3 regions of the Microcoleus sp. CAWBG640 genome follow, and region 2 is predicted to be linked to each of the others. Evidence: riboswitches for the same ligand, from Rfam matches in the RefSeq annotation. Region 2 holds a riboswitch; each other region holds the start of a gene.

Region 1 (4,887 bases), on a different contig from region 2:
GGTAATGCGGTATTCGGTGCGGTAGCGCACCAATTCTTGAGGTGTGGGGTAACTTTCTTTGAGAAGTTTGAGGATAAGTGGCTGGTTATCTGCTTCCCGAATGGCCCGGTAAACGAGGGAGTTGGCACTTTCATAGAGAAGTGTTACAACGGCTACGCCTGGAATGGAGAGCATATTGATTTTTTTGCGAAAAATTAACGCGAAGTCAAAACGCACCATATTTGTGTCAATAATAGCGCGTTAGAAGGATTTTAGGGACGCGCGGCCAAAAACCCGGTTTCTGCGTCAATATATCTCGGATCTATCGACGATTTTTCAGAGAAACCGGGTTTTTTGCGTCTAGGACTATTGGTAAAAGCCGATCGAGCAGACTCAAGCCGGAAACTGGAAATTGATTAACCGGAGTCGCTCTTAAACCATTGCTGCAATTGGTCGATCGCACTTCGATCTACAAATTCGCCCAAGGATTTGGTGTAGATTTCTGTTCCGTCTTTAATATAGTCAAGCATTATTTAAAACTGGATCTTTTTTGAATGAACCGCGAAGGCGCTAAGGGCGCGAAGGAAGAAAGAGGAAGAAAGAGGTTCACTTGTGGTTTGGTTTTTTGGGGTTAAGCAATTGCTGCAATTGGTCGATCGCACTTCGATCTACAAATTCGCCCAAGGATTCGTCGGGCGATCGCAATTGTTGATATATTCGTAGCATTTGGGCGATCGAACTCGATATCTGATCCACACTCACGCCCTGGAAAATTTGTCGCCCAAAGGGTGAGTCTGTTTTACCTGCGTAAATGTCGTAACCTGCGATCGTCTCGTTTTGTTGTTTTATCTGAATTCCCACTAACGTTATATCAATGGGAGAATGTTGGGCGCAGGATTTTTCGCAGCCGCTGAAATGAATGTTAATTGGGCGATCGATCTTTAATTTTTGCCCTAAATCCTGCACCATTGCTAGGGCGTGACTTTGGGTATCTGTCATCGCCAATGCACAGCCAGTGTTGCCGGCACAAGCAACTAAACATGAGTCTAGATTGGTTCCGGATGAGTGCAATCCCAAACGGGCGATCGACTTTTCGAGTTCGCTAAGGCGGTGGTTCGGGATGTCAGAAATCAACAGATTTTGCCAAGGCGTGAGCCTCAGAGTGCCTCCGCCGAAGTTTTGGGCTGAATTTGCCAAATCTCGCAGTTGTTGCGATTTTAGCCAGCCTAGGGCCAGGGCGATGCCGATGTAGGAGAAACCGGATTGTTGTTGGGGGTGAATGCCGAGATGTTGGTAATTGGCTAGGGATTTTTCAGACGGAGCGATCGAGCTTTGCTGCAATACAAAGGGTAAATTATGCTGTATCTGTTCGAGATATTTTTCCACACCCCAATCTGCCAGCAGGTGACGTAAACGCGGTTTTTTTCCCTCTATTCGAGGCTGATTTTTGGTATATTCCAGATATGTGTTAGCCAGGGCTGCTAATACAGATATAGATTGCGATTTTTTAATTGTAATTCCTGTATCCTCGCCGTTTAAATGCAGGGAAAACAATATTTCTGAATCGACGACCGATTTGCCGCATACCGCTAATAAAATATCGTTGCGAATAGCGCGGATAGAAACCGATTCTCCGCCGTCAAAACCTACACTGAATTTAGGCGAAAGTTCCGACAGTTCGGGATGGGTTTGCAGATAATTATCCCAATCTGTAACTAGGGGGCGAGTATCGAGTAACGATTGGCGATCGATACCTGCTGTCGGACTGGCCATAATATTGCGAATCGGGTCAATTTCAACTAAGCGAGATGCTAATCCCAATGCTTGCAAATTCTGCCAGACTTCAGCAGAAATTGCCGAGTTCAAGTTTCGGATTTGCAAATTCGCGCGATTTGTTACTTGCACGTAGCCCGTACCGTATCGATCGACTAAATCCGCGATCGCCCCACACTGCGCTACATTTAAAATTCCCCCCGGAATCCGCATCCTCGATAATATTCCATCTCTGGCTCTGGAACCAGAAAATAAGCCCGGACAAGTCGGTAATTCATTCAAAACTAACAAAGAAACTCCTCCCCGTGCGACGCAGGGAATCTCAATTGACACTCCTGAAAGCGGCATTCTGACTTTCACAGTTGCGGCACAGCGCCGGAATTGCACCGGACTTTCCCGCTTTCAGGTTTAAAAAAGGTATCACATTTTTGCACCCCAAAACCAAAACCCTCAATTTTCTTAACAAATTCCCCCTCGCCTAATTGCCTTGAGTAATGAAAAATCGCCTAGTTTTCAATCAGGTTCCGTAGGGGAGTTAAAACAAAAACAAACCAATGACAAACCAAAGGTAGCCACAGGTAAAATATCTCCAAACATCATTGTATCTTGTTGATATTCCGTCGGCTGAGTTTCTCCCTCGATATTTCTAGGAGTTAAAATTTGTTCCTGAGAATTCACATTATTAGAATTAGTGAAGGCTGGCAATTCATCGGGTTTAACTGGAGAGGTGATGCTGAGAGTAGTCCAGAAAAACATTAAGGTTAAAATATTTAGGTATTTCATAGTAAAGACCCCGTTGTAAGTAATATAAATAAAAGGCTGAACGTTTTAGGTGTTTTGTTTGCCTCTACTTAAACTTTAGGGAAAAAGACGAATTACTAAACAACTAAAAGTGTCACTTTTTCTATGTGGCTTGTATTTGGTGACTTACCTAAATGCTGAAATGGCTGGAAAGCTTGTATCAAGGAAGTTGCCAACCAGGCGATTTAGTTTTTAGCTGTAGTCAATTAGTCAACTGGCTGTTGTCCAATATGCTGGAAATAGATTCATGCTGAGTGGCAAAAATTGCAGGAGTAGGGCTGATGGTAGACAAATGGCTTTCGGTGGTGGGGATTGGGGAAGATGGATTATCGGGATTGAGTTCGATCGCCCGTACCCTGCTCGATCGCGCTCAAGTCGTAGTCGGTGGTGCTCGTCACCTAGCCATGTTACCAACGGACGACACCAGGGAAAAATTGCTCTGGGCTTCACCTTTACAAGCCACAGTCGATGAGATTATCCGTCGCCAGGGAGAGTCGATTTGCGTGCTCGCCAGTGGCGATCCGATGTGTCACGGGATTGGTGTCACCCTGTCGCGCCGGATTCCGATCGCCGAAATGATGATAATTCCCGCAGCATCAGCCTTCAGTCTCATCTGCGCCCGTCTGGGTTGGGCTTTGGCGGAGGTTGAGACTTTCAGTTTGACAAACCGCCCAGTGGCCTCCATCGCCCTTTCTCTATATCCGGGGGCGCGTTTGCTGGTTTTAAGTGCCGATCGACACACTCCGGGAAAGGTTGCTGAATTGTTGACACAGCGGGGGTTTGGTAGCAGTTTGATGACGGTGTTCGAGCGGATGGGAGCGGCTTCGGAACGGCGGATTGAGGGAGTTGCAGCAGCCTGGAATGCACCGGATTTGGCTGATTTGAATGCGATCGCGATTGTAGTTGCAGCCGATCGGGAAACTATGATTTTCCCCCGCACTTCTGGTTTGGCGGATGGTGCCTATCTCCACGACGGACAACTTACCAAGCGGGAGATTCGAGCGGTTACTCTGTCAACCTTAGCGCCAATTCCGGGTGAGTTGCTGTGGGATGTGGGCGCTGGTTGTGGTTCGATCGCCATTGAATGGATGCGGAGTCATCGGGGTTGTCGGGCGATCGCGATCGAACGCCATCCTACTCGACTGCAATACATCGCTGAAAATGCCTCTAATTTGGGTGTTTCGGAACTTCAAATTGTGGCGGGAGAAGCGCCATCAGCTTTGGCAAATTTGCCTCAACCAGATGCTATTTTCATCGGTGGCGGTGTCACCGCAGAAGCTTTACTGGAAACCTGTTGGAATGCTTTGGGTGAGGGCGGCCGATTAGTTGTGAATGCGGTGACTATTGAGAGTGAGTTGAAAGTTTTGCAATGGCATTCTTTACATGGCGGGGAGTTAATTAGAATTGGGATTCAGCGGGTTGGGGCGATCGGTTCTTTTCAGGGTTGGAAGCCGCTTGCACCGGTGACTCAGTGGGCGGTTGTTAAGGGGTAATATCAATTTTGATTTGGATCGGAATGATTTAACCGCAGATTTCTTGTAGAGAAACGGCACTGCCCATTGGTGTCAACTTAAGGTCAAACCGATAGTCAGACAGGGGTTTAAACCCCTGTCTTATAGCGAAAGTCCTCTCAAAGAGGACTGAAGAGTTAGTTGATGTATATTGGTTTGGGGCAAATCGACCGTCGGTTTCAACCGACTTTAGCTATTAGACAGGGGTTTTAACCCCTGGCGGACTTGTGGGATGACTAACGGACTTGGCGGGCTTTCAGCCTTAAGTTGACACCAATGGGCACTGCCGTGTCCTAATTTAGGCTAATAATCATTCCGATGAAGAGCGGATTTGAGATAAAAGGCGATAGAAATATGACACAAGTTCAAAACAAGTTAGCGATTCAGCAAGATATTATTGTGCAGCTTTTGGCACAGTTGACGGTTGACTATCAAAACACTAAATCAGAGCGCAAAGAGATAGCTCTGAGCTATCTTGGTTCCGAGGAAGAGTTTTCGTTTCTGGAGGAGCTTGAGTTAGTGACAGTCAGTATTCGTGGTTATGCTAGTCAGATTGAGACTAGCGCAGGGGTTGAGCATCGCGAGAAAGCGATCGCAGACTTACATCAGCTTCGGGTGTTCGATCGTGTTGCGATCGCTCAGTTTTATGATGAGATGCGATCGGGCTATCTTCAAATGCGGTCTTATATCCGAATGCTAGACTATTTGCGGCTGCTGGTTTTGGAATATTTGCAGATGGAATAGAGAAGGAGTTTGGGAAATAATAGGCATCTTCTGTCCACTACGCTAAGATGAAGGCAGGTTTACATTTTCTGATAATGTC
Region 2 (4,887 bases):
GCGCCTGATGATTCATTGTGGTTTTTTATAATTCTTTCATTGTTTTAATTTAGCATAAAACCAGTAAAAATGAAAAGATTATGAAAATGAGGAGATATTGGCGATCGGGCTATGCCTACAGCAAGATGTGATAGTGTAGTGACATACAATATTAGAAGCGTGTAGTTGTTTGGAGTATTAGACTTGGTTGCGTCAAAAGACTATGAAAGGATGATTCAATCGCTCCAATGGGATGGCTTACGAACTCTATGGGACAATATCGAGAATCGTAGCACCCCAGGATGGGACGCGGGCCAAGCCTTTGAGTACCTAGTTTTACGAGCATTTCAACTTGATGGCGCAGAGGTAAAATGGCCTTATAGCGTGGAACTCTTTGGGGAAAAAGTCGAACAAATTGATGGTGTGGTCTATTCATCTGGACTGTCTTGTTTGGTTGAAAGCAAAGACTTTCGAGACAAAACAAACGTTGATATTGCTCCTATTGCTAAACTTCGCAATCAACTTTTACGTCGTCCCGCAGCCACTGTTGGATTAGTGTTCAGCCGAACTGAATTCACAGAACCGGCTCGGTATCTTTCATACTTTTCACTACCGCAAACAATCCTATTATGGAGTGGAGAAGAAATAAAATATGCCTTGGACAATGAAACAATCTGTGAATTATTAACTTTAAAATACCGTGTATGTGTAGAACACGGATTGCCTGATTACGACGTTAGAGAGCGAGATATCCCATGATTACTTACATTGTTTGTGAAGGAAATTTCGATGCACAATTACTTAAAATTGTGATCCCAAGAAAATTACTCAATGATGTGGAAGTTGTTACTGCTGGTGGAGGATATGCTATCAAATCACTTGCTCGTTCTTTAGTTGTGCGTCGGCAAGTACCAGTTGTGATTGTAGTTGATTCGGATTCAGTAGTGCCAGAGTTAGTTCAACAACGCCTCAAAGATATTGAGGAAATAGTTGGAGGCGTAGCAGCTAATACACCTGTCAAAGTAATTATGGCTGTTCCTGAAATCGAAACTATCTTTTTTCAAGATGCCACTATTCTTTCGCGGTTGCTAGGATATATTCCTCCTAAAAATATACTTGACATGGCAGTTTATCAACCTAAAAAAGCTTTAGAACAATTGCTTTCTCAATCAGAAATAATTCACAATCCCTCAGAAATTATCTATCGATTGACTAATAAAGATATTGAGATTCTACAATTGTCTTCAGTTATGCAAGAGATCGTTCATTTTCTTCGATCTGTACGTGAAACAGCAAATGCTGTATGAAGCCCGCCTGCTGAATTTTTAAGAGCTATTTTTGTCAAATATCCAAAATAGTGGTAATATTCCCGTATATCGATCGGCTCTGATGACAAACACACATCAGACGTAAGGGGGAAAGTTCGGTGCGAATCCGGCGCTGTCCCGCAACTGTAATGAGATTATTGCATCTCTGAGTCAGGATGCCCGCCGATTTGTTGACAATCATGTTTTTCATCTGCGAGGTATGGATGATGCTTAGTTTAGTATTTTTAAAATTAATCGGCTGTTGTGTTCCCTTGGACGATCGACAAAAACGCAATTTTGAGTTAAAACTGCTTGGCGTCGGCGCAACGGGAAACTAAAAGAAATGCGAATCGAAGATAGTGTTTGGCAGGGTAGTTTTGGCTACTGGCAAAACTTGTTTATTCATCAGAATATTTTGTCGATCGGATATACTGCATGGAATGGCTTTTGGCACCTAGGACGAGGCATTGTTGTCTGCCAAATAGATACTCACATTAATGGTTCGATCAATTGGAGTGTGGATAATGTACAGTATGATTTGCAGTTTATTTCTCAATCGCACGCAACCACTTATTTGCAACAATTAGAACTAGAGGAAGACACTGTTTCAAATCTGCTGGGAGTTATTGATAACTACAAACCTGAAAAAGCAATTATTTTTATACTGCTTGCCAATGGTCAGATTGATATCAATTTGTTGCAAAACTTGGCAATTTCGCCGGTTGAGTGCTATGAACAAGTATGCAACCGCTGGGAAGAATTTCAACCCTGCCCGAAATCCTAAAACTTACTAAATTTCCCCAATGTCCCAGCCAAAATCCATCGAAATTTCCAACGTAACTCGCTACCAAAATGCAGCGCTTAATTACTATTTGGGCTTGACAGAATCCCCCTATCTTCACTATGGCTATTGGGAAACCCTACCTGTGCCGGCGGATGAACTAACACTCGCGCGATTACGTATCGCTCAGCAAGCTTATACTGTAAAACTGTTGGATTTCATTCCCCAAGGCACTCATAGCATCCTGGATGTGGGCTGTGGGATTGGCGGAAATGCGGCTTATTTGCTCGATCGCGGTTTTGCAGTCGAAGGACTCGCACCCGATCCATTTCAACAACAGCGCTTTCTCAAGTGTACAGGCGATCGCACCATCTTCCACCTCACAACCTTTGAAAACTTCCAAGCAACCACATCCTACGATCTAATCCTCTTTAGCGAAAGTAGCCAATATATGTCTGCCGTTGATATTGCTAACGGCGCCGCCAAAATCCTCAATCCTGGTGGCTACGTCTTGCTTGCCGATATGCTGCGCTCTGATGCTAATTATAAAGAGGGAATGTTCTCTAATTGTCATGTTGTTACAGAACTTCATGGAGCCTTAAAACAGGCTGGATTTAGTTTAGTAAAAACCGAGGATATTTCCGCCCATATTTTGCCCACCATCGATTTGTATGTCGATACTTTCCGCAGGTATGGACTAAACACGATGATTTATGTTGCAGACTTAATTGCGATCGCAGTTCCGCCCATACACAAACTCTTGCGCTGGATATTTCGTCGCTGGTTCAAAAAATTGGTGGTTGAAGGGTTGGAAGCAGGCAAACTTTTTGACCAGCATTTGTGTTATGAAATCCAACTTTGGCAGTTATCAAAATCCGATGAACGCTGACACAAACATTAGGTAAAGTCGCAATTGGGAATTGAGAACTGGTAATCATATCAAATCCGTTGACATCAGAATTATTATTTCTCTCTTCTCTTTCTCTGTGTCCTCTGTGTCCTCTGTGGTTTAATCATTCTAATCATTCCGATACAACCGGAATTGGTAATCAGCCATGGGAGGGAGAGCCTCCGGGTATTTAATCCTAGACGGACCATGGAAGACTAATACTAAGGAAAACTCCCCCCCATCGCCTCGATCGCTAAGGTCTCCCCTCCCCCAAAGCCAGCATTAGCGGGGGTTTTTCCCCTTGACTTGAGCTAACTAAATCGAAGTATCGATTTTATTCATACAATCTATGCAAACAATGATTTGATTGTCAATTACCAAAGAGTTAAGGTTAATTCATGAGGTAACAGATTGATTTTCATAAAATTGTGTTGTCTATATTTGGCAGTACAAAATAGTAATATTTGCCAATATAGCCTGTAAATTTTGTGAAATTTAACACTACTTAGGTGTTGGCTATGTCTACTTATAAAAAAGTGCAAAAATCCCAACTATCGAGATTTTTTGGGATTGACCTTCGAGCTTTACCCGCCAAAAAACCGCAAGGGCAATGGCTCTTTTCAGCTATGAATCAAATTGGACAGTTTTTGCTAGTCGCCGCTGTGGGCGGGCCTAAACTGAGAATTTGGCAGACTGCCGATCGCGATGGTAATAGTTGGTGGCACGGTTTCGATCCCTTGACTGGTCGCTCTACGTGGGCCGCGACGGATGATGAAATGCGCGCTTGGATCGATCGGCATTATTACCAATAAACCTTTCCCATAATTATTGCTTTTGATTTTCGGATTTTTTGGTTGGTGACAATTTAATTTCACAGGAGATAGTATGCTTCAAACAGCTTCCGAGTTAGTAGCACCAAATCGCATTATCCTGATGAAAAACGAGGTATACAGAGTGCCTCAAACTCATCGAGAAGTTCAAGTATTGTCAGGAATTGCCTGGATCACACTTGACACAAAAGATATCATCTTGCATAGTTCAGAACAAGCATCACTTCCATTCAGTAAAAACCCAGTTCTGATTTCCGCACTCAACAATATACCACTGATTATGGCTATTTGGTGAGAGAAGGAATTTTCCATAAGCAAGCTCAGAAGATATTAGCTGATAACAAATGTGCCAGTAAGCCAAAATAGCTCTATCTTGAAAGTTAGATAATTTGGCTTTTGGAGGACTTGTTCGGTGTACAGCCGCTCTTACCACTTCAGCTATGTCGCAGCTATAACTCTTGTCCTATCGCCTGCGCTGACAGTCTTAGGTCTCTCAGAGGCTCTGGCATCTGCTCCAATAATAAATCCTAGGCGCTTCCCAGGGACCGATCGCGCCCAAGCAACAAACCCCAAAACACAAGCAGACACACTCCTGGAAAAAGGCATAAAGGATCACCGCCAAGGTTTGTTTCGGGAAGCAATCCAAGCTTTTGAACAAGCTTTGGCAATTCGCCAGCAATTAGGTGACAAACCGGGGATAGGAGAAACCCTCAACAATTTGGGGGAAGTTTACGGCGAAATCGGTTTGCTTCCCAAAGCTTTAGCAGTTTTGCAGCAAGCTTTAGTCATTAACCGAGACATCGGGGCTAGGAGTAGCACGGCGCGAACCCTCAATCTCATGGGTTTTATCAACCGGGTTGCCGACAATTTTTCCGAAGCGATGAAACTGCATCAAGAAGCTTTGGAATTAGCTAAAACGGCTGAGGATGAAATTGAAATTGGAGAATCTTTTCACAATATTGGGGCTGTGTATGGAGAACAGGGAAATTATGCCAAGGCGATCGAATTTTACCAGCAAGCCCGAACCATTCGCACCGCTAAGGGCGATCGACGAGATTTAGGGCGTACCCTCAATAACATGGGTGGAGTCTATTACAACAT
Region 3 (4,887 bases), on a different contig from region 2:
TTGTTTTATGATACCTGTCATACCAATTTAATGTGAAGTTGCATATATTTCGATCCCCCTAAATCCCCCTTAAGAAGGGGGACTTTGAGAAGAATGTTGTCCCCCCCTTATTAAGGGGGCGCCAGGGTGATCAGATTCTATGCAGCCTCATAAAAAATTGGTATCATTGATATTTTACACGAAACTTGTTGCTAGTAATAAAAATATTAGGCATGGGGCTAGAAACCGGGTTTCTGCGAGTTTTGCCCACAGGAACGAGAAATATAGCAAGAAACCCGGTTTCTGAGGTCAGCGTGGGTGATTAATTGCTCAATATCGCTACAATGCGATCGCGATCGAGTTCTCTACCGATAAACACCAATTTGGTTTGGCGAAGTTCCGAAGGTGTCCAAGGGCGATCGTAAAAATGTTCGATGCGCGAGCCCACACCCTGCAACACCATCCTCATCGGCTTCTTGGGAACCGCCACAAACCCTTTAATCCGATAAATCTCTTGACTTTGCATCAACGATTGCAGTTTTTCGACCACAGCTTCTGGTTCAAATTCGCGATCGGCAATAAAGTAAGTTGAGGTAATATCATCATCATGGTCGTGTTCTTCCTCAGTGTCGTGATGGCTGGGACGAGACTCCAAATTATCCTCAACAGCCGCATTAAATCCCAATAACACATCAGGATTAATTTCGCCACCTTTGCAAGGTACAATTTTCACACTAGGACGTAATTCTTGCTGCAACCAAGTTTGGACTTTTTTCTGAGTTTCAACATCCACGCGATCGACCTTAGTCAAAAGTACCATATCAGCACAAGCCAACTGGTCTTCAAACAATTCCTCGATCGGCGTCTCATGATCTAAACTATCATCAGCCTGTCGCTGCGCCATCAAAGCATCAATATCGCCCACAAAATTACCACTAGCAAGGGCTTCGCAATCGACCACAGCCACAACACCATCTACGGTAGCACCGGTCCGAATTTCGGGCCAGCGAAAAGCTTGAATTAAGGGTTTAGGGAGTGCGAGTCCAGAAGTCTCAATCAAGATACAATCAATTTGTGCGCGACGCTTCAATAATTCTTGCATTGTGGGCAAAAATTCCTCTTGAACCGTGCAGCAAAGACAGCCATTTGTCAGTTCTAAAATATTGCTGCTGACATCTTCTTCTTCATCGCAAACTTGGCAGTCACGCAACAGTTCGCCGTCGATGCCGACTTCGCCAAATTCATTCACAATAACTGCGATGCGGCGGCCTTGATTATTTTGCAATAAGTGGCGAATGGCGGTGGTTTTGCCACTACCGAGAAAGCCCGTAATGACTGTAACAGGAATTTTGTGCATTAGTAATTTAGTTGTTGTTTTGTGATGGGATATCTCGTTCCTAGGCTCTGCCTGGGAATGTCGATCTAGAGGCTCTGCCTCGATCGAATAACTCGCGCTTTTAATACGAGGCAGAGCCTCTGGGTATGCGTTCCCAGGCAGAGCCTGGGAACGAGGAACAAGGAAACGATGAATACTCTAATTGTGCAGTGGTGGAATTTTAGCTATAACTCCTTTTTTCAAAGCTTGAGGACGTTCTGACCAGGGCAACAAACCATCGGGTTTAGCATAGTATTGACTCGCGCATTCCAGTACAGCCTCGACGCTTTCCGATTCATTGGGAGGTAAGTCACCAAACAGATAAGTGTACTTTCCAGCAGCAGCAAAAGACACAGCACAAGAGTGACTGCAAGCACTCATGCACTCAACTTCTTGAATGTCAAATTCATCCGAAAATTCCCAATCCTTTGCCAGTTGCGACAAGTCTTCCAAGAATTGTTGGCCGCCACTTTTGCCTTCTCGCTTGCCGTTTTTCCAAACACTCGCGCAAGCAGTGCAAACAAGTAGACTGTGCTTGGTGCGTACAGTCTTATTAATTCCATTCATCATCCGTACCTCGCAGATGCGTTCCAAAGTGAGTTAGATATCGGCGGGCATTCTGACTTTAGAAACAAGCTGTGTTTCATTACAGTTGCGGGACAGCGCCGGACTTGCACCGAACTTTCCCCGTTTCCTCTAGCGGCTGCTCCCCGCTAGAACCGATCGCAACTTCACATCATACCGCATTTGTCGCCATTTTGGGAAAAACTTAAGTTGGTAAGGTGAACCGCTTAATATCTAGTAGCATAAATTCACAGCCAGTTATTAATAAAAACTTTAGTGTTAATTTTGCCATCTTTTCAGGACTGAAGTCCTATATAATTGTAAGTACGATCGCAAAAGGATATACTATGACGGTATTAACAGAAATTCGCGAAGAAGTAGTTGAGGACAAAGTTGAGGACAAAATACAGACTTATTACTCTCCTGAAGAGTATTTAAAGCTGGAAGAGGTGGCAGAATTTAGGAGTGAATATCAGGATGGCAGGATAATCCCTATGACAGGCGGAACACCGAATCACAATCAAATAGCTGTTAATTTTGGCGGAACGCTAAATTTTGCTACGAAAGGACAACCGTACCGAGTATTTATCAACGATTTGCGTCTGTGGATACCTTCCAAGCGGGTTTATACTTATCCTGATGTAATGTTGGTAGCGGGGAAATTGGAGTTTGTTGCAGGTAGGAAAGATACGATTACTAATGCGGTGATGGTGGCTGAGGTTTTATCGCCATCCACGGAGGATTATGACAGGGGCGGCAAGTTTAAACTTTTTCGATCGATTCCTAGTTTTCGAGAGTATGTTTTGATCGATCAATATGAGATGCACGTTGAACAGTTTGTTAAGACGGATGATAATAAGTGGGTTTTGTCTGAGTATGATGGTGCTGATGCGGTGTTGAGATTGAGTTGTGTGGAGTTTGAGATGCGGTTGGGTGATATTTACGATCGCGTGGATTTTGAATCTGAGTCTGAGTCTGATGAATGAGGGTGAAATCACCAATTTGGGACGATTGGAAATCGCGTCTTGTCAAACAAAGTCCGCCCAACGCGAGACTGGGAGAACAAGTAGAATCCCGGAAGGATTATGAAATCTTAAAATTCTGCCTGTAAAAGTCGAGGAAAACCTAATGATTGCCAGCCAAAATTATCCTGATGTTTCAGTTAAAGAATATTTAGAAGGTGAACTAATAAGTCCCATAAAACATGAATACAGAAACGGACAAATCTATGCAATGGGAGGGGCAAGTAATCCCCATGTTTTGATTTGTCTAAATTTGGCAACTCTGCTGAGAAATCATCTGCGCGGAAGTGGTTGCCTGGTTTTTATGAGCGATACAAAAGTCAGATTTGAGACAATTAATACTTTTTATTATCCCGATGTAGCTGTATCTTGCGATGAACGAGATACTACTTCTGTTGGCGATTTTATCTGCTATCCTTCACTAATTGTGGAAGTTCTATCTCCAACAACTGAGGCGTTTGACAGAGGAGATAAATTTGCGGATTATCGATCGCTCTCAACTATACAAGAATATGTAGTAATCGGTCAACAGCGGATGAATGTAGATTGCTACCGTCGGGATGGGGAAGGGCGTTGGTTTTTTTCTTCCTGCGGCGAGGGGGACTGTTTAGAGTTGGCTAGTATCAATTTTCAGTGTCCAATCTCTGCTTTGTATGAGGATGTTCCTGGATTGAGTTAAGATCTGGTTGGATGAAATGTTCGATCGCCCTCTGTCAGAGAATGCTGAGGTGAAGGGAGGGGAAATAAGGGCGATCGTAATTATTAAGATGTTTCCTGAAAGGCCATCGCTTACTAAAATCCAAATATTTTAGTAATCAATGGTAGTAGATTATTACAGAATTCTAGGAATTTTGTGGCTTGTGGTACACTTTTCATAATTCGTCCGAGCATCCTATCTGCTGTTTTGGCTTTATTCTTCATTTCTGCATCATTAGGATTTTGAGCAGCTTCAGCTAATTCTTTTACTTGTTTTAAAGCATCCTCTTTGTCAACTTCACTTAAATTTGGATCGGCTTCAATTGCTGCTTGGAGTTGGGTAAGTAACTCTTTGATTCCGGGTTTATCTGCTTCAGACGATGAAGGTAACTCATTTATAGCGAATGAAACATTTCCTCCAACGTGACTTGATGAACTACCTGCAACATCACCAGCAGTAACAGAACCTCCAACACTTCCTCCGACTTGAATTTTACCTTGTTGCTCTTCCATTATTCCCTCCTCATGTAATTAATCTTTAGATAACCGTGTTATTTTGAGTTAGTCATTTCGCGAAACATTTCCTCCAACATTACTTGATGAACTCCCTCCTATATCACCTGCTGTGACGGAACCTCCAAACACTAATGTTGAGCCAGCACCAATTATAGCCCATTTCCAAGGCGGAAGATTAGAGTTGTTTTGAGGATTAGTCATAATGATTTATTTGAGTTGAGTATATACAGATAGAAACGTACCTATTAACTATTGAGAAGTCATAGTCACAGTATAGTTTGTGTTCCCTCCTTTTTCTTGAACCACAACAATATAGTCATCAGCACCTAAGCTTCTTTTAATTGTTCCGGTTGAATTGCTATAAGCCGAAGCGCTGTCCACCTGTTCTCCAGAATCTATAACTCCATTACCATTTGTATCAACATAGAGCCACATTCCAACTTCATTAGTTACTTGATCTAAGGAAATGTTGACATTACTGGTACTCTTTAAGGTAAATCGGTAATATTTTTTGCGATTTTGGCGATTTAAAGAACCCGTCTCACTAAAGCTTTTACTCGCGGGCAATTCTCCAACCTTAACGGCATCATTTGTGTTGTTAATAATCTGAAAATTGTAGTTAGTATTGCCACCTTTAAATAGAACAGTAGCAATATAGCTGTCTGCTCCTAACATTTTACTAATTGTTCCGGTTGAATTGCTATAAGCCGAAGCACTATCTATCTGTTCTCCCGA

The links. A riboswitch is a leader RNA that binds a small molecule or an ion and turns the genes downstream of it on or off. The one in region 2 is predicted to bind cobalamin.
Region 1: linked by a shared signal. The riboswitch ahead of cobG (precorrin-3B synthase) and the one ahead of AAFP11_RS17955 (hypothetical protein) in region 2 are both predicted to bind cobalamin.
Region 3: linked by a shared signal. The riboswitch ahead of AAFP11_RS07410 (DUF1636 domain-containing protein) and the one ahead of AAFP11_RS17955 (hypothetical protein) in region 2 are both predicted to bind cobalamin.

Annotation. Positions count from the first base shown of each region.
Region 1 is NZ_JAHRFC010000125.1:5,447-10,333, forward strand. Features, by position in the region: partial or broken gene AAFP11_RS28175 (AAA family ATPase) at 1-174, opposite strand, end outside; gene cobG (precorrin-3B synthase) at 586-2,043, opposite strand; adenosylcobalamin-variant (AdoCbl-variant) riboswitch at 2,023-2,166, opposite strand; gene AAFP11_RS28185 (hypothetical protein) at 2,266-2,535, opposite strand; gene cbiE (precorrin-6y C5,15-methyltransferase (decarboxylating) subunit CbiE) at 2,835-4,046, shown strand; gene AAFP11_RS28195 (hypothetical protein) at 4,419-4,808, shown strand.
Region 2 is NZ_JAHRFC010000035.1:42,154-47,040, reverse strand. Features, by position in the region: gene AAFP11_RS17970 (metal ABC transporter substrate-binding protein) at 1-16, opposite strand, end outside; gene AAFP11_RS17965 (restriction endonuclease) at 211-738, shown strand; gene AAFP11_RS17960 (hypothetical protein) at 735-1,286, shown strand; cobalamin riboswitch at 1,344-1,489, shown strand; gene AAFP11_RS17955 (hypothetical protein) at 1,630-2,070, shown strand; gene AAFP11_RS17950 (methyltransferase domain-containing protein) at 2,090-2,956, shown strand; gene AAFP11_RS17945 (hypothetical protein) at 3,475-3,768, shown strand; gene AAFP11_RS17940 (hypothetical protein) at 3,842-4,081, shown strand; gene AAFP11_RS17935 (tetratricopeptide repeat protein) at 4,199-4,887, shown strand, end outside.
Region 3 is NZ_JAHRFC010000009.1:128,934-133,820, forward strand. Features, by position in the region: gene cobW (cobalamin biosynthesis protein CobW) at 302-1,336, opposite strand; gene AAFP11_RS07410 (DUF1636 domain-containing protein) at 1,514-1,924, opposite strand; cobalamin riboswitch at 1,946-2,093, opposite strand; gene AAFP11_RS07415 (Uma2 family endonuclease) at 2,266-2,904, shown strand; gene AAFP11_RS07420 (Uma2 family endonuclease) at 3,047-3,619, shown strand; gene AAFP11_RS07425 (hypothetical protein) at 3,733-4,149, opposite strand; gene AAFP11_RS07430 (hypothetical protein) at 4,198-4,353, opposite strand; gene AAFP11_RS07435 (hypothetical protein) at 4,402-4,887, opposite strand, start outside.